Linked DNA regions of Skermanella rosea. The protein of the gene in region 1 binds, or shares a complex with, the protein of each later gene. Links are inferred from orthologs where the notes say so. Each region holds a gene or a part of one and is shown on either strand. Other genes may lie near its edges.

Evidence for each region.
Region 2: the proteins of pnp (region 1) and JL101_RS07555 are in contact, whole or in part, in a cryo-EM structure (PDB 9QH0), measured with the Escherichia coli proteins. The link is inferred for Skermanella rosea from one-to-one orthologs.

The regions. Positions count from the first base shown.
Region 1 is NZ_CP086111.1:5,756,236-5,764,700, reverse strand. The notes cover bases 3,535-6,425. They hold pnp (polyribonucleotide nucleotidyltransferase), read right to left. Parts: upstream 6,091-6,425; coding sequence 3,979-6,090; downstream 3,535-3,978. Other genes in these bases: rpsO (30S ribosomal protein S15), read right to left, coding at 6,424-6,425; JL101_RS26885 (PAS domain-containing protein), read right to left, coding at 3,535-3,786. Also shown: JL101_RS26900 (ABC transporter ATP-binding protein/permease), read left to right, coding at 1-1,498; JL101_RS26895 (cyclic nucleotide-binding domain-containing protein), read left to right, coding at 1,543-2,007; JL101_RS26890 (class I SAM-dependent methyltransferase), read left to right, coding at 2,030-2,515; more of JL101_RS26885, read right to left, coding at 2,644-3,534; more of rpsO, read right to left, coding at 6,426-6,693; tRNA pseudouridine(55) synthase TruB, read right to left, coding at 6,724-7,665. UniProt on the Escherichia coli protein: Involved in mRNA degradation. Catalyzes the phosphorolysis of single-stranded polyribonucleotides processively in the 3'- to 5'-direction. Also involved, along with RNase II, in tRNA processing.
Region 2 is NZ_CP086111.1:1,628,773-1,638,705, forward strand. Bases 1-4,359 are described here. They hold JL101_RS07555 (Rne/Rng family ribonuclease), read right to left. Parts: upstream 3,972-4,359; coding sequence 201-3,971; downstream 1-200. Other genes in these bases: aspS (aspartate--tRNA ligase), read left to right, coding at 1-46. In the rest of the region: JL101_RS07560 (N-acetylmuramoyl-L-alanine amidase), read left to right, coding at 4,493-5,908; JL101_RS07565 (penicillin-binding protein 1A), read left to right, coding at 6,031-8,526; JL101_RS07575 (peptidoglycan-binding domain-containing protein), read left to right, coding at 9,761-9,933. UniProt on the Escherichia coli protein: Endoribonuclease that plays a central role in RNA processing and decay. Required for the maturation of 5S and 16S rRNAs and the majority of tRNAs. Also involved in the degradation of most mRNAs.

The DNA.
Region 1 (8,465 bases):
CGGCGGTGCCGGGCGGGACGAGTTCGCCCTGCTGGCCGCCCGCCTGCTGATGCCGACGGCCGGCCGCATCCGGATCGGCGAGCAGGATCTGGCGCATCTGCCGGAGGCGGTCACGGGACGACGCATCGCCTATGTCGGGCAGAACAGCTACATGTTCACCGCCAGCCTGCGCGACAACCTGTATTACGGGCTGCGCCACCGGCCGCTGGCCGTGCACGAAGGCGACGAGAGGTCGGCCGCCGAGCACCGGCGCCGGGCCGCGGAGTCAAGGGCCGCCGGCAATACCGACTTCCCGCTTGATGCGGACTGGATCGACTATGTCGCCGCCGGCTGCGACGGTCCCGAAAGCCTGCGCCGGCGCACGCTGGCCGTGCTGGACATGGTCGACCTGGCGGACGACGTCTACCGGCTGGGGCTGAACGGCACCCTGGCGAAGGGCGGCGACGGGGACGTGGTCGCGCGCATCCTGGAGGCGCGGGCGGCGTTGAGGGCCGAGCTGGCCCAGCCGGCGATGCGGTCGCTGGTCGAGATCTGGCATCCCGACCGGTTCAACAACAACGCGACGGTGGCCGAGAACCTGCTGTTCGGCAGCCCGGTCGGGCCGGTCTTCGCGGTCGACAGCATGGCGGAGAACACCTATGTGCTGGGCGTGCTGGAGAAGGTCGGGCTGACCCGCGACTTCCTGAACATGGGCGTCCAGGTCGCCCGCACGATGATCGAGCTGTTCGCCGACTTGCCGCCGGGTCACCAGTTCTTCGAGCAGTTCAGCTTCATCAGCTCGGAGGAGCTGCCCGATTTCCAGCCGATGGTGGCGAAGGCGGACAAGGAAGGCGTCGACAGCCTGAAGCCGGAGGAGAAGCGCCGCCTGATGGCGCTGCCCTTCAAGCTGATCCCGGCCCGCCACCGCCTGGGCCTGATCGACGACGGCATGGAGCGGCGTTTGCTGGAGGCGCGCCACGTCTTCGCCCGCGACCTGCCGGAGGGCCTGCGCGAGAGCATCGAGTTCTTCGTCGAGGACAGCTACAACTCGGCCTCGACCATCCAGGACAACATCCTGTTCGGGAAGGTCGCGTACGGCCAAGCCCAGGTCGGCGGCAAGGTCGGGCGGCTGGTGGCCCAGGTGATCGAGGAGCTGCACCTGCGCGAGACCATCCAGGAGATCGGGCTGGACCATTATGTCGGCGTCTCGGGCTCGCGGCTGTCCCGGGTGCAGCGGCAGAAGGTGGCGCTGGCCCGCGCCATCCTGAAGAGCCCCGACCTGCTGGTGATCAACGAGGCGACCGCCGGACTGGACGGCGCCAGCCAGACGCGCATCCATGACGCGATCCTGGAGGAGCGCCAGGGGCGCGGCGTGGTCTGGGTCTTGCACAGGCCCAGCATCGCCCGGCGGTTCGACCAGACGCTGGTGCTTCGGGGCGGACAGATCGCCGAGCATGGGAGCTATCAGGACCTGGACAAGCCGGGCACCGTCATGCACGAGTTGCTGGCGGCCGAATGACGGGCAGTTGGATGATGAGAAGCCGGAAGCGGGAGTAGCGTGTCGTGAGCCTTGCCGAAGAAGTCGAACTGCTGCGCAGGATCCCCATGTTCGCCAACGTGGAGACGAGCAAGCTGAAGCTGCTGGCCTTCACCAGCGAGCGAGTCGCCTTCCACGCGGGCGACTGCCTGTTCACCCAGAACGAAATGGGGAACAGCGCGTTCATCATCGTGGACGGCGAGGCGGACGTAACGGTCGATACGCCGAACGGGCCGTTGACGGTCGCCAAGGTCGGCCGCAACGATTTCATCGGCGAGATCGCGATCCTGTGCGACGTGCCCCGTACCGCCAGCGTGGTCGCGGTCACCGACATGACCACGCTGTGCATTTCGAAGGACCTGTTCTTCCGCATGGTCACCGAGTTTCCGCAGATGGCGGTGGAGATCATGAGGGTGCTGGCCCAGCGCCTGGAGAACACGACCCGGCAGCTGCGCGAAGCCGTCGCCCACGGCGGTCCGCCGCACACGTGACGTAATCTACAGAAGGCGGTTCATGAGCCGGTTGGACAGTTTCATCAGGCGGGTCAGCGCCCAGCGCGACTGCCTCAACGCCGCCGCGGACCTGATCCGCGACGTTCCCGGGCCGGTGCTGGAGTTCGGCCTGGGCAACGGCCGGACCTACGACCATCTGCGCTCGCTGCTGCCGGAGCGCACGATCTTCGTGTTCGAGCGGCAGGTCGCCGCCCATCCCGACTGCATTCCCCCGGCCGAGTGCCTGCTGCTGGGCGACCTGTTCGAGACGCTGGACACGGCCGGAACCGTGATCGGCGCGCCCGCGGCGCTGGCCCACGTGGATATCGGCTCCGGCGATCCCGGAGCCAACGCCGAGCTGGCGGCTTTCCTGGCGCCGCGCCTGCACAAGCTGATGGCGCGCGGCGGCGTCGTGGTCAGCGACCAGGACCTGGGCATGCCCCGGTGGGAACCCCTGCGCCCGCCGGAGACGGTCCGGCCGGGGCGCTATTTCATGATGAGGGTGTAAAGATTCGGCCACAGATGGACGCAGATAAACACAGATGAACTTCTGATTGCCGAAGCTTCCGTCATCTGAAAGCGATTATCGGGATTTTCATCTGTGTTTATCTGCGTTCATCTGTGGCCGATTTTCCCCTATCCCGCCGCCGAGCGTCCGGCCCGGGCATCCGCCGCCTGGGCTTGGAAGGTCAGGGTGAACAGGGTGCCGGCGCTGCCGTCGACTTCCACGGTGGCGCGGATCTGCTTCGCCAGGGCCTTGACCAGGGAGAGGCCCAGGTTGTTGTTGGTCTCCCAGTCCAGGCCGCCGGCGGCGCCGACCCCGTCGTCGCCGATCCGCAACTCCCAGCGGGTCCCGTCGAGCGGTTCGAGTTTCAGCCGGATGGTGCCGGTCTTCCCCTCGGCGAAGGCGTGGCGGAAGCTGTTGGTGACAAGCTCGTTCAGGATCAGGCCGAGCGGCAGGGCCGTCTCGACCGGCACGTGGCAGGGCCGGGTCCGCACGTCCAGGGCGATGCCGCGGTCCGGGCCGTGGAAGTTCGCCAGCGTCTCGCAGATTTCCGCCAGATAGCCGCCGAGTTCCAGCGTCGGGCCGGCGTCGGCCGTGTAGAGCTTGCGGTAGATCAGCTCCAGGGCATTGATGCGGTGGAGCAGGTTGTCGAGGCCCGCCTTCATCGCGTCGCTGTCGCTGCGGCCGGCCTGCAGCCGGATCAGGCTGGCCATGACCTGGAGGTTGTTCTTGACCCGGTGCTGAAGCTCGTGGAGCAGAACCTCGCGGTGGCGGAGCGCCTGCTCCAGGTCGCGGGTGCGCTCCTCGACCCGGCGTTCGAGCTGGGCGTTGGCCTCGACGATGCGGGCGGCGGCCTGGCGGCGCAGCGTGCAGTCGAGCTGGGAGCCGAAGAAGTATAGCAGGTTGCCTTCCTCGTCATGGATCGGGCTGATATACAGCTCGTTCCAGAACGCGGTGCCGTTCTTCCGGTAGTTCAGGACCTCGATCTTGATGTCGTGCTGCTCGGCAAGGGCGCCGCCGATCAGGCGGCGTACTTCCGGATCCGAGTCGGGGCCCTGGAGGAAGCGGCAGTTATGGCCGATGATCTCGTCGAGATCGTAGCCGGTCAGGTCGACGAACGCCTGGTTCGCGAAGACGATCGGGTTGTCGTCCTGGTTGGGATCGGTGACCACGATCGGCATCCGGCTGCCTTCGACCACGCTGCGGAAGGGGTTCTCCCGCGACGGATGGTTGATCAGGGCGATGTTGCCCATCTCCTTGGGAGGAGTCTGCACGTCTGGCCTCCTGAGCTATCAGGTTCCGTGTGCCCTCCCCTGATGGAGACCGGTCCGTAAGCCGCCGTTTCTTCTTTACACACACGGGTAGAACCTTGAGATCAGATCAAACAAGGTTCGCCGGCCATTGTTCCAAACGCGACCAATGCGGAGACGGCGCCGCCCCGGCCGGGACGGCGCCGTCACGCCGTGCTACTCGGCCTTCTTGCTCAGGTCTTCGCCGGTCGCCTGGTCGACCGTCTTCATGGACAGCTTGACCTTGCCGCGGTCGTCGAAGCCCAGGACCTTGACCTTCACCTCGTCGCCCTGCTTGACCACGTCGCTGACCTTGCCGACGCGCTCGTTCTTCAGCTCGGAGATGTGGACCAGACCGTCGCGCGAGCCCAGGAAGTTCACGAAGGCGCCGAAATCGACCACCTTCACGACCTTGCCGGTGTAGACCACGCCCAGCTCCGGCTCGGCCACGATGCCGCGGATCCAGTCGATGGCTGCCTGGCTGGCCTTGCCGTCGACAGCCGCGACCTTGACCGTGCCGTCGTCCTCGATGTCGATCTTGGCGCCGGTCTGCTCGACGATCTCGCGGATCACCTTGCCGCCGGAGCCGATCACGTCGCGGATCTTCTCCTTGGGGATGTTGATCACGGTGATGCGCGGGGCGTTCTGGTTGACCGCCTCGCGGGCGCCGCCGATCGCCTTGGCCATTTCGCCCAGGATGTGCATCCGGCCGCCGCGCGCCTGGTCCAGGGCGACGCGCATGATCTCCTCGGTGATCGAGGTGATCTTGATATCCATCTGGAGCGCGGTGACGCCCTTCTCGGTGCCGGCCACCTTGAAGTCCATGTCGCCCAGGTGGTCCTCGTCGCCGAGGATGTCGGACAGCACGGCGAAGCCGCGGTCTTCCTTGATCAGGCCCATGGCGATGCCGGCGACCGGGCGGGGCAGGGGAGCGCCGGAGTCCATCAGCGCCAGCGAGGCGCCGCAGACGGTCGCCATCGACGAGGAGCCGTTGGACTCGGTGATTTCCGACACGATCCGCATGGTGTAGGGGAACTGCTCCTTGGTCGGGAGCAGCGGCCGGACCGCGCGCCACGCCAGCTTGCCGTGACCGATCTCGCGCCGGCCGGGGGAGCCGACGCGGCCCGCCTCGCCGACCGAGTAGGGCGGGAAGTTGTAGTGGAGCATGAAGCTCTCGCGGTACTCGCCTTCCAGCGCGTCGATGATCTGCTCGTCCTGGCTGGTGCCCAGCGTGGCGACCACCAGGGCCTGGGTCTCGCCGCGGGTGAACAGGGCGGAGCCGTGGGCGCGGGGCAGCACGCCGACCTCGGCCACGATCTGGCGGATGTCGGTGGTCGAGCGGCCGTCGATCCGGCGGCCGGTGTCGATGACCGTGCCGCGCAGCACGTCGCTCTCGACATCCTTGAAGGTGCCGGCGATCGCCTCGGCGGGGATCTCGTCCGAGGTCAGGGCCTCCAGCGCCTTCAGCTTGGCGGCGCCCAGCTTGTTCTGGCGGTCCTGCTTGCGGATCTCGGAATAGGCCGCCTTGATGTCCTCGCCGACGATCTCCTTGACGCGGGCCTTGATGGCGGCGGCGTCATAGGGGGCCGAGGGCATGTCCCAGGGTTCCTTGGCGCACTGCTCGGCCAGCTCGATGATCGCGTCGATGACCGGCTGGAAGCTGCGGTGGCCGAACATGACGGCGCCCAGCATGACGTCCTCGGACAGTTCCTTGGCCTCGGACTCGACCATCAGCACGCCGTCGCGCGTACCCGCGACTACCAGGTCGAGGTCGCCCTCCTCGTCGTCGACCAGCGGGTTCAGCGTGTACTCGCCGTTCCGGTAGCTGACGCGGGCGGCGCCGATCGGGCCCAGGAAGGGGATGCCCGAGATGGTCAGGGCGGCCGAGGTGCCGACCATGGCGACGATGTCGGGATCGTTCTCCATGTCGTGGCTGAGCACGGTGCAGATGACCTGCGTCTCGTTGCGGAAGCCGTCGGCGAACAGCGGGCGGATCGGCCGGTCGATCAGGCGGCTGACCAGCGTCTCCTTCTCGGAGGGACGGCCTTCACGCTTGAAGAAGCCGCCCGGGATCTTGCCGGCGGCGAACGCCTTTTCCTGGTAATTGACGGTCAGCGGAAAGAAATCGACCCCGGGCTTGGCCGCCTTGGCCGCGACGACGGTGCAGAGCACGGTCGTCTCGCCGTACGTCGCCATCACGGCGCCATCGGCCTGGCGGGCGACCTTCCCGGTCTCCAGGACCAGCTTGCGTCCGCCCCAATCGATTTCTTTTCTGTAGACGTTGAACATTGTTTCTTCCTTCCATCCGACGCCCAAGCCATCCCGGATTGGATGGCGTGGGCCGGGGTCCTCAGTCGTTGTCGACCCCGCGTGAAAACAGGCCCGCATGAGCACAGGCCGAAAGCCGACCGGGAGCGTGTCCGGGCCGGCAGGCAAAGCTCATCAATGAAATGGAGCCGAAAGCATTTCCCGCCCGCGAAAAAATCATTCGCGGGCGGGATGATGCCGTGCACACCGCAGCCCGCCGCCCGCTCCGCGAAGCGGAGCCTGGACGGTCAGGGATCCGGGCTGGTTTCGGCAAACGGAATTGTCCGGTGGGCGGTGTGCGGAAAGACCCTGGCCTTAGCGGCGCAGGCCGAGACGCTGGATCAGCTGCTCGTAGCGGCCGACATTCTTGCGCTTCAGGTAGTCCAGCAGGCTGCGGCGCTGGCCGACCATGACCAGCAGGCCGCGGCGGCTGTGGAAGTCCTTCTTGTGGGTCTGCAGGTGCTCGGTCAGGTTCCGGATCCGCTCGGACAGGATCGCGACCTGCACTTCGGGGGAACCGGTATCGTTGGCACCGGTGGTGTATTCCTTGATCAGCTCCTGCTTGCGCTCGGCAGTGATCGACATCGGGTCTCTCCAATCAGGTCTGGTTGATGCTTACAGGTTCAATACGCGCACCGGGCGGATCTCCGCCCCTTCGACGCGGGCCAGCGCCACCGGCTTGCCGCCGGAAACGGCTAAAACGACAGCACCGTCGCCCGACGGATCGTAGTCGAGGCCTTCAAGCCTCTCGCGATCCTGCCGGCGCAACAACGCCACCGTTTGGCCAAGTCTCAGTCGGTGCGCTTCGGCTTCGGTCAGGGCGAACGCCGGGATGTCGTCCAGCGCCGTCTCGATCGGAAGCAGAAGTCTTTCGACGGCGGCACCATGCTCCATGGCCGCCAGATCGTCCAGGGAAATCGCGTTTTCGAGCGTGAAAGAGCCCACGTTGAGCCGCCGGAGGCGCGTTATGTGCCCGACGGTGCCCAATGCCAGGGCAAGATCGCGCGCCAGGCTCCGCATATAGGTGCCCTTGCCGCATTCCACCTCGAAATCGGCGTGGTCGGCGTCCGGCAGTCCGATCAGGTGGAAGCCGTCGATGCGGACGATGCGGGGCGCCAGCTCGACCGTCTCCCCCTCGCGCGCCAGGTCGTAGGCGCGCTCCCCGTCCACCTTGATCGCCGAGAACTGGGGCGGCACCTGGGAGATCTCGCCCTGGAACGCCTCCAGCGCCGCCTCGATCTCGTCCTCGGTCGGGCGGTTCGGGCTGGTCGCGATGACGCTGCCTTCCAGGTCGTCGGTGGTGGTCTGCTCGCCCCAGCGCAGGCGGAAGCGGTAGGTCTTGGCGCCGTCCATGGCATAGGCCACCGTCTTGGTCGCCTCGCCGAAGGCGACCGGCAGGACGCCGGTGGCGATCGGGTCGAGGGTGCCGCCATGCCCCGCCTTCTCGGCGTTGAGCAGGCGGCGGACCCGGGACATGACCTGGGTGGACGTCATGCCGGCCGGCTTGTCGATGACCAGCCAGCCGTGGACGGGGACGCCTTTGCGCTTACGCGCCACGGGGGCCTCGGCCGCCGGGGGAGGATTTGGAGGACTTCAGGGGAGCGGGCTTGTCGGCCTCCTCCTCCTCGTCTTCCTCGTACTCGACGTCGTCTTCGTCCTCGTCGTCATCCTCGTCGAGGTCGTCGTCCTCCTCGAACTCGGTATCCTCCTCGTCCTCTTCCTCCTCGTCGTCGAGGTCGTCCTCGTCCTCGTACTCCGGCTCGTCGTGGCCGGGGCCGTCGCCGTTCATGCCGTCATGGGTGCCGCCGTTGTGGGTCTCGGCGGCATCCTCGTCGTCCTCTTCCTCATCGTCCAGGTCCCGCGCGACCTCGGGGTCGTGCAGCAGGCGGTTGATGTGGTCGGCATACTCGAACGAGGTGTCGGCCTCGAAGGACAGGGTCGGGACGTAGCGCAGCTTGACCGCGCGGGCGATCTGGCTGCGGAAGAAGGCGGCCGCGCGGCGCAGCGCCGCCACCGTCTCCTCGGAGTGGCCGCCGCCCAGGGGGGTGATGAAGGCGGTCGCGTTGCGCAAGTCCGGGCTGATCCGGACCTCGGTCACGGTGACGTTCAGGTCCTGCAGGTCGGGATCGCGGAAATCGCCGCGGCGGAGCACCTCCGCCAGCGCATGGCGCAACTCCTCCCCGACCCGCAGTTGGCGTTGCGACGGGTTGCGTCCTGCGCGTTTGCTGCTCATTGATCTGGTTCCTCTTCCACCGGCCGCGCGCGGGGCGCCGGTCGGTACCGACGGGGGGATTGCCTGGCCCGCCGGCGGGCTTCATGCCCTGTTCCTGTTCGCGGGCTTCGGGAAGCCCCGAAAT
Region 2 (9,933 bases), 4.1 Mb from region 1 along the record:
CGCCCCGCCCACGGCGGAAGGGACCGTTTCACCCAAGGGTGCGTAAGGGGGCATCGGGTTCCAGGGGTCGCCTTTCGCCCTGATGGGCGAAGGTCGGCCCTGCCCGGACCCGGAAGCGAAGAAAGCCGCTGCGGAGGATGCTCCGCAGCGGCTTTCTTCATGCCCCCGGCCCGCAGGCCGGGGGCGGCATCGTTGCCGGCTTACTCTCGGTTCCACCAGCCCCGGCGGGCGGGACGCGGCGGCTGCTCGGGAGCGGCAGGCTCCGCTTCCGGAGACGGCTGCGTTTCCGGCGCGGGTTGCGGGGCCGGTTCGATCGGTCCCGGCGCCACGTCCATGAAGAGGTCGTCGCCGGCGCTGGGCTCCTGGGGCAGGGGCTCGGGTACGGGCTCGGGCACCTGTTCGACGGGAGACGCCTCGACCACAGGCTCCGGTTCCGCGACCTTCTTCTTGCGGGGAGCCCGCTTGCGGACCGGCTTGGCAGGAGCCTCCGCGGCCGGAGCTTCCTCGGCAGGAGCCTTCGCGGCCGGGGCCTTGGCGGCAGTCTCCTCCGCGGCCGCAGGCGCGGCATCGGCCGCGGGTTCCGCGACCTTCTTCTTGCGGGGAGCCCGCTTGCGGACCGGCTTGGCGGGAGCCTCCGCAACCGGGGCTTCCTCGGCCACGGGTGTCTCCGCAGCCGGAGTTTCCGTGGCCGGAACCTCGGCAGCGGGTGCCTCCGCGACCGGTGCCGGCTCGGGCTGCTCGGCCACGATCTCCGCCGGAACGGCCGGTTCGCCCACCGTCACGGGTGCGATCTCCTCCGGGGCCGCGGGTTCGGGCACCCGTTCGGGCTCGGCCCGGGGCTGCTCGGCGACCGGTTCCGGCTGGGGAGCGGGCTCGGGTGGCGGCTCGGGCGTGTGGGGCGCGCCGATGTCGCCGAACGGATCTCCAAGATCGTCCACATAGGCCGGGGCATGCGCCTGGGCATAGGCGGGTTCGGGCTGGGGCTCGGCCGGGGGCTGCCCGGCAACCGGTTCCGGGGCCGCGGGCTGCCCGTCCGTCGGGGCCGTCTCCGGTCCCTCCTGCTGGTCGCCGTCGTCGGTGAAGCCGTTCTCGAAATCACCCTCGGCCCGCCCGCGGCCACGGCGGCGTCCACCGCGCTTGCCGCGCCGGCGCTTCTTGCGCAGGCCGTTCGCGTCGGTCTCGTCAGCCTGGCCGTTCTCGGACTCGTCCCCTTCCTCGCCATCGTCGGCATCATCGTCGCCGCCGGTGTCGATATCGCCGTCGAGTTCCTCGGACTGCTGGTCGAGCGCGGTCTCATCCACCGGTTCGTCGGCGGCCTCTTCCCGCTCCTCCTCGCCCTGGTCGTCGGTCCGGGCTTCCGTCCGGTCGTCGAAACGGCGGCGGCGGCGCGACCGGCGGCGTCGGCGGTCGCCACGCTCCTCGCCCTGCTCCTGCGGAGCGGCCGCCGCGGCGGGCTGCGCCTCCGCGGTCTCGACGGCCTCCACCTGTTCGACGGCTTCGTCTTCCTCCGCCTCCCGCTCGAGCAGGCGGTCGGTCTCGGCGTAGATCCGCTCCGGGCTGATGACGGGCGCGGTCTCCTCGCCGGCTTGGCGGGCCTTGATCCGCTCCAGGCGGTATTCCGGCGGGATCAGCGTGTCGTCGCCGAACAGGAAGACCCGGAAACCGTAGCGTCGCTCGATATCGGCCAGCGCGTCGCGCTTCTGGTTGAGGATATACAGCGCGATCTTGGTCGCCACATGGACCGTGATCTCGCTGGAGCGCTTGCGGATGCCTTCCTCCTCGATCGCGCGGAGGACATAGAGGGCGGCGGATTCGATGGAGCGGACCATGCCGGTGCCCGTGCAGTGCGGGCACTTCTCGAAATTGGTCTCCATCAGGCTCGGGCGAAGCCGCTGGCGCGACAGTTCGAGCAGGCCGAAGGGGGAAATGCGGCCGAGCTGGATGCGCGCCCGGTCGTTCTTCATCGCCTCCTTGATGCGGCGTTCGACCGCGGCGTTGTTCCGCGCGTCCTCCATGTCGATGAAGTCGATGACGATCAGCCCGGCGAGGTCGCGCAGCCGCAACTGGCGCGCCACCTCGTCGGCGGCCTCAAGGTTGGTCTTGTAGGCCGTCTCCTCGATGTTCCGCTCGCGGGTGGAGCGGCCGGAGTTGACGTCGATCGCGACCAGCGCCTCGGTCTGGTTGATGACGATGTAGCCGCCGGACTTCAGCTGGCAGACCGGGCTGTGGATCGCGTCGATCTGGCTTTCGACCTGGTAGCGGAAGAACAGGGGGATCGTCTCGTCGCGGTAGCAGTGGACCTTCCGCGTGTGGCTCGGCATCAGCATGTGCATGAAGTCGCGGGCGACGCGGTAGCCCGCCTCGCCTTCGACATGCACCTCGTCGATGTCGTTGGTGTAGAGGTCGCGGATCGACCGCTTGATCAGATTCGCTTCCTCATAGATCAGGGCCGGCGCGCTCGACTGGAGCGTGAGGTCGCGGATGCTGTCCCACAGCCGCAGCAGGTACTCCAGGTCGCGTTTTATCTCCGGCTTCGTCCGCTCCATTCCCGCGGTGCGCAGGATCACCGCCATGCCTTCGGGAATGTCGAGGTCCGACAGCATTTCCTTCAGGCGCTTGCGGTCCTGCGGATTGGTGATCTTCCGCGAGATCCCGCCGCCGCGCCCGGTGTTGGGCATCAGCACGCAGTAGCGGCCCGGCAGGGACAGGTATGTCGTCAGGGCGGCGCCCTTGTTGCCGCGCTCCTCCTTGACGACCTGGACCAGCAGGATCTGCCGGCGCTTGATGACTTCCTGGATCTTGTAGCTGCGCAGCGGACGGGGACGGCGGCGCTGGACGTCCTCGGCCTCGTCGCCGACCAGTTCGTCCACCGGGCCCTCGTCGGCATCGCCCCGGCCGCGGCGGCCCTGCCGGTCGTCGCGGCGGCCGCGGGGCGCATCGTCGCCTTCATCCTCGTCGGCATCGGCGTCCCGGGAGTCGTCCCGATCGTCCTCGTCGTCGGACTCGACGGCGCCGGGATGCTCGGCTACCGGCGCCTCGGCCCCGGCGCCGAATTCGGCTGCCGGGGCGGGCAATTCCTCCGCGCCGGGGCGGATGACGTCCCCGGCGGAGGGAACCGCCCCGGGCTCGTCGGATTGCGCCGCGGCGGCATCGGCCTGGTGGTCGCCGGAATAGCTCTCGTTCGGGTCGTAGGGCTCGCTGCGCTCCTCGCGCGGCAGGCTCGCCGGCTGGTACCGGGTCGGCTTGTCGTCGTCGGGACCGTCATCCTGCCCACCGGTGTCGTCGCCGGGCGTCCCGTCGGGGCTGGAGTCGCTCTCCGCCTGGAAATCGGGCGCCGGCTCATCGGGCGCGAACCAGTCGTGGGGGATATCGTTCTCGGCGTGATGGACGGTGCCGGCATCGCCGGTGGTTCCGGCCTGCCGATCCTCGGCCGGTGCCGCGGCCCCTCGCTCCGAAGCGGCGGGGACGGTGGACTGGCTTTCATAGGGGGGCTGCTCGCCGGTCCCGGGAACCTCGCCGGACGGCCCGGCCGCCGGGATTTCAGAGGCGGGCTGGCCGGAGTCGCCGCCCGATTCGTCGCGACCTTCCCCGAACGACTCGGAGCGGCCCTGGCGTCGTGAGCCGCGGCCCGGCCGGGGATCTCCCATCTCGACGTCGGCGCCGATGGTGTCCTCGCGCTCTTCCAGGTCGCGTTCCTGGGCGAGCAGCGCTTCGCGGTCGGCGACCGGGATGCGGTAATAATCCGGGTGGATTTCGGAGAAGGCCAGGAAACCGTGACGGTTGCCGCCGTACTCGACGAAGGCGGCCTGGAGCGATGGCTCGACCCGCGTCACCTTGGCCAGGTATATGTTGCCTTTTAACTGCTTCTTGCTGGCGATTTCGAAATCGAGCTCGTCCAGCTTGTTACCATTGACCACGACCACCCGAGTCTCCTCGGAATGGGTCGCGTCAATCAACATGCGCTTTGCCATATGTCTACCTCGTGACGCCGCCGGGCCCCCGCGCGACTTACGGGTGGCGGCGCGTCATCGTCAAAGGCGAAGCGTTCGGCACGGTTCCCACCGGATCGTCTAACGGCGCTTTCCACAGCAGCCAGGACGGGCGGGGCACCGGACGCCGGGCTCACGGCCCGACGGGGCCGAAGCCAGCTTCAAGGTTTCTCCTCCACCGCAGGTTCCGTAAGCGCCACCCGGCCGGTGCGCTGCCTGAAAAAAAACCGATAAGCGGCAGCACGTTACCCGAAGGCGACGCCGCCTCTCCCAAGTGGGGATCGGCGGAATGCGGTATGTCGCACCCCTACCATAATGGGGGGCGCCGCATTCCTCAATCACAGAATTGTCTTGTTGGAATGGTGACAGTGTGCGGCGGCTCAACCGGCGCGGCACACGGCGGCCCTCCGGGCGGCGACGTGGCGGGACTGAGGCGGTTTGTGATGATCATGCTTGAACACTTTGATTTTCTTAGGGTATATCTATGGCAAAATCGATCGTTCGTGCCCTTTCGGAGACCGACGCTGCGCGCGCTGTTCCTGATCCTCGCCGTCTTCTGGCTGGCCGCGGCGCACGCGGGGCAGGCGGCTGCGCGGCCCGCGGTGGTCGATGCGCGGCTCGGCGTCCATCCGGACAAGACCCGATTCGTGATGGAGGTCACCGACCAGATCGATTTCAGGGTATTCACGCTGCCCGACCCCTACCGGGTCGTGGTCGATCTGCCCGACCTGGACTGGGACGCCTCCGCCAACCGGGGCGGTGCCGCGGCCGGGCTGGTGCGCGGCTATCGTTACGCCTCCTTCCGTCCGGGCACCCTCCGGCTGGTGCTGGAGGTTGCCGGTCCGGTCCGCATCCGGGAAGCGTTCCTCATCCCGCCGCGCGACGGCAGGCAGCCCCGGTTCGTGCTCGACCTCGAGTCGGTGGGGCCCGGCACCTTCGCGGCGGAATTGAGCCGGGTTGTCGGAACGAGGGGGAGCGCCGACGGCGCGCCGCCGGCGCCGGCCTACACCGTCCCCCTGAGCACCGCCGCCGCCCGCTCGGTTCCACGGCTTCCGGACCTGCCGACCGACACGGTCGCCGTCACCATGTCCCCCACGGCCGCCGCGGTCGTCCCGCCGCAGATGCCGGCGGGCCTTCGGGAAGATGCTGGTGACGGGCCGGCGACCCTGGCCGCCCTGGGAGCCGTGCCGCTGCCGCCCCGCCGGCCAAGCCCACGGACCGACGCGCGGCGGGTCATCGCGCTGGACCCCGGCCATGGCGGCGTCGATCCCGGCGCCATCAGCGTCACCGGGGTCTACGAGAAGGACATCACGCTGGCGATGGCCCGGGTGGTGCGCGACCAGCTCGTCGCCACCGGGCGGTACAGGGTCGTCCTGACCCGGGACAGCGACGTCTTCCTCCGCCTGCGCGACCGCGTGGCACTGGCGCGCGAGGCCGGCGCCGACCTGTTCATTTCCCTGCACGCGGACTCGATCGGCAGCAGCGACATGCGCGGCATGTCGATCTATTCGCTGTCGGACAAGGCGTCCGACCGCGAGGCCGACATGCTGGCGGCCCGCGAGAACAGGGCCGACGCCCTGGGCGGCGTCAACCTGACGGCGGAGAACGACGAGGTCGTGAGCATCCTGATCGACCTGGCCCAGCGCGACACGATGAACCAGTCCCGCCGGTTGGCCAACCTGCTGGTCGAGGAGGTCGGGCGGCATGCCAGGCTGGTGCCGCGCCCCCACCGCTCCGCCGGATTCGCGGTGCTGACGGCTCCGGACGTGCCTTCGGTGCTGATGGAACTGGGTTACCTGTCGAGCCCGCAGGACGCGAAACTGCTGGAGCAGGCGGAACACCGGGCGCGGATCGCGCGTTCGATCCAGCGGAGCATCGATGGGTATTTCGCCGCAAGGACCGGCGTAAGCCGGTCTTGACCTCAACATAGCCGCATTCGATCTGCTAGAGTGTGCGCCCGCAGGTTAGATCCTGACAGGCTGGTCCGTTCAGGCTGCGGCCGGACGGGCCGCGAGGCCTTTTCATCGTTCGTGGAATACTAATGCGTATCTTAGCCGGGATCCTGTCCGCCGTTCTCTTCCTCGTCGTGGTGGCTGCCGGCGGCGTGGTATTCGCAATCCACCATTACAGCCAGGGGCTGCCGGAATACAGCCAGCTGGCCGACTACCAGCCGCCGACCGTGACCCGCGTCCATGCCGGGGACGGGCGCCTGCTGGCCGAGTTCGCGACCGAGCGGCGCGTCTTCATCCCGATCGAGGCGATGCCGAAGCGCGTGATCCGCGGCTTCATTTCCGCCGAGGACCAGAACTTCTACAGCCACCGGGGCGTGGATTTCGGCGCGATCCTGCGGGCGATCGTCGTCAACGTGGAGAATGTCGCGAGCGGACGCCGGATGATCGGCGCCTCCGGCATCACCCAGCAGGTCGCCAAGAACTTCCTGCTGACCAACGAGGTGTCGTTCGAGCGCAAGATCAAGGAGGCCATACTGGCCTTCCGCATGGAGCAGGCCTTCACGAAGGACCGGATCCTGGAGCTGTACCTGAACGAGATCTTCCTGGGGAACCGCTCCTACGGCGTAGCCGCCGCCGCGCTGAACTATTTCAACAAGCCCCTGGACGAACTGACGATCGCCGAGGCGGCCTATCTCGCGGCGCTGCCCAAGGCGCCGAACAACTATCATCCGGTCCGCCAGCACGACGCGGCCGTGGCGCGCCGCAACTGGGTGATCGGCCGGATGCAGGAGGACGGCGCGATCACCGCGGAGGAGGCCGCCCAGGCCAAGGCCGAGCCGCTGGAGGTGCGCCGGCGCGACGAGACCGAGTACGTCACCGCCGACTATTTCGCGGAGGAAGTCCGCCGCCAGCTTCTCGCCCGCTTCGGGGAGCAGAAGCTCTACGAAGGCGGCTACTCCGTGCGGACGACCGTCGACCCCCAACTCCAGGACATCGCGACGCGCAGCCTGCGTGACGGCCTGATCGCGTACGATCGCCGCCACGGCTGGCGCGGCCCGGTCGGCAAGCTCGAGAGCTTCCAGAACTGGGCGAAGCAGCTTGCCGAGATGCCGGTGCCGGCCGGCGGCGAGATCTGGCAGATGGCCGCCGTGCTGGAGGTCGAGGCGGGCGAGGCGCAGATCGGCCTTGCGGACGGCGGACGGGGCCGCATCCCGCTGTCGGAGCTGAAATGGGCGCGCCGCTGGGTCGAGGGCGAAAGGACCGGCCCCGAGGTCAGGCAGGCCGGCGACGTTCTGGCCCAGGGCGAGGTCATCCTGGTCGAGCCGGTCGCCAAGGACGCGAAGGGCAAGGACCTGCCCTCCGGCACGTACGGGCTCCGCCAGATCCCGGCGGTACAGGGGGGCTTGGTCGCGATGGACCCCCATACCGGCCGCGTGCTGGCCATGAGCGGCGGCTTCAGCTCCCGGATCAGCGTGTTCAACCGGGCCACCCAGGCGCTGCGCCAGCCCGGCTCGTCGTTCAAGCCGTTCGTCTACATGGCGGCGCTGGACAACGGCTTCACGCCCTCGAGCCTCGTGATGGACGCGCCCTTCGCGATCCAGCCGGGTCCAGGACAGGCGCTGTGGCGGCCGCAGAACTATTCGGAAGACTTCCTCGGGCCGACCACGCTGCGGGTCGGCATGGAGAAGTCCCGCAACGTCATGACCGTACGTCTCGCCAACAGCATCGGCATGGACAGGGTCGCCGACTATGCCGAGCGGTTCGGCGTGGTCGACAAGCTTCCGCCCGTCCTGTCGATGTCGCTCGGGGCCGGCGAGACCACCGTGCTGAAGATGACCACCGCCTATTCCATGATCGTGAACGGCGGCAAGAAGGTGATCCCGGCCTTCATCGACCGTATCCAGGACCATACCGGCAAGGTGGTCTTCAAGCACGACATGCGGCCCTGCCCGAACTGCGGCGGCATCCAGTGGTCGCCCGACCTCGCGGTCCCGGACGTGCCCGACGCACGGGAGAGCGTGATCGACCCGCGGACGGCCTACCAGATGGTCTCCATCCTCGAAGGGGTCGTCCAGCGCGGCACCGCCAGGATGATCTCGTCGATCGGCAAGCCGCTCGCCGGCAAGACCGGCACCACCAACGACTCGCTGGATGCATGGTTCGTCGGTTTCTCCCCCGACCTGGCGGTCGGCCTCTATATCGGCTTCGACCAGCCCCGCTCGCTGGGCGCGAAGGAGACCGGCGGCTCGGTATCGGCTCCGGTCTTCAAGGATTTCATGGCCGATGCCCTGAAGGGCGAGCCGGCGACGCCGTTCCGCATGCCGCCCGGCATCCGGCTGGTCCGCGTCGACGCCGCGACCGGCCAACTTGCCGAGCCCGGCCAGCGCAACGCGATCTGGGAGGCCTTCAAGCCGGGGACCGAGCCCCGTCCCGGCGACTACGTCGTCCTGGACGGCAGCGAGATCGCGTCCGGCTCCGGTCCCGGTGGCGGCGCATTCCTCCCGCCGGGCAGCGTTCCGCCGCCGGGCCGTCCCCAAGGGCAGGAGCAGGCGCCTGTCTCGACGGGCACGGGCGGTCTCTATTGACCCTTGGCGCGGAAGCCTCAAGGGTCTAAGTAAGCGTCACTGAACAGAGATCTTGAACAATAGCGACGAGGAGGCCCGCCATGCGAGCCGAGATCGAAGCGGCTGCCGAGGCGATCAGGGAATCGCTGGCGCTGCTGAGGAGGCATCTTTGACTGGGAAAATGCAGTCAGGCGCCTGGACGAACTGAACGCCATCTCCGAGGATCCCAATCTCTGGAACGATGCCGACCGCGCGCAGAAGGTGATGCGCGAGCGGACCCAGCTCGACTCCGCGGTCAACGGCTATCGGGCATTGGAGCGCGAGCTGAACGACAGCATCGAGCTGATCGAGATGGGTGAGGCGGAAGAGGACCAGACCGTCGTCACCGACGCGGAGAACACCCTGCTGGCGCTCAAGGACAAAGCCGCCAAGCTGGAACTGGAAAGCCTCCTGTCCGGCGAGGCCGATGCCAACGACTGCTTCCTGGAAGTCAACGCCGGCGCTGGCGGAACCGAGGCCCAGGACTGGGCCGAGATGCTCCTGCGCATGTATCTGCGCTGGGCGGAGCAGCACGGCTACAAGACCGAATGGTTGGAAGAGAGCGCCGGCGAAGAGGCGGGCATCAAGTCCGCGACGGTGCAGATCAAGGGCCATAACGCCTATGGCTGGCTGAAGACGGAGGCCGGCGTCCATCGTCTGGTCCGGATCAGCCCCTATGACAGCCAGGCGCGCCGGCATACCAGCTTCGCCAGCGTCGCGGTCAGCCCGGTGATCGACGACAAGATCGACGTCGAGATCCTGGACAAGGACCTGCGCATCGACACCTATCGGGCGTCGGGCGCCGGCGGCCAGCACATCAACAAGACCGACTCGGCGGTCCGCATCACGCACATCCCGACCAACATCGTCGTGCAGTGCCAGCAGGAACGGTCCCAGCACAAGAACCGTGCCAAGGCCTTCGACATGCTTCGGGCGCGCCTTTACGAGGCGGAACTGAAGAAGCGGGAGGATGCGGCCGCAGCGCTGGAGGCCACCAAGTCGGACATCGGCTGGGGGCACCAGATCCGCTCCTACGTGTTGCAGCCCTACCAGATGGTCAAGGACCTGCGGACCGGCGTGGAAACCAGCCAGAGCGGCGCCGTGCTGGACGGGGACATCGACGAGTTCCTTGCCGCGGCCCTGGCCCAGCGCATCAAGGGGCAAGGCGACAGCGAAGCGGCGGACTGAGGACAGGGTGATCGAAAGAGGTGTGTGGATGAAGGGTGCGGGATGGTGCGTCGGCGCGGCGATGCTGACGCTCTTGGCGGGCGGCCCGGCCTGGGCGGCCTGCCAGCCCGCCCCGACCGCGATGGTCGAGGGCATTCAGCGGGAGCTTGCCGTCAACGGGTTCGACCCGGGGGGCATCGACGGACGGTTCGGGCCGCGCAC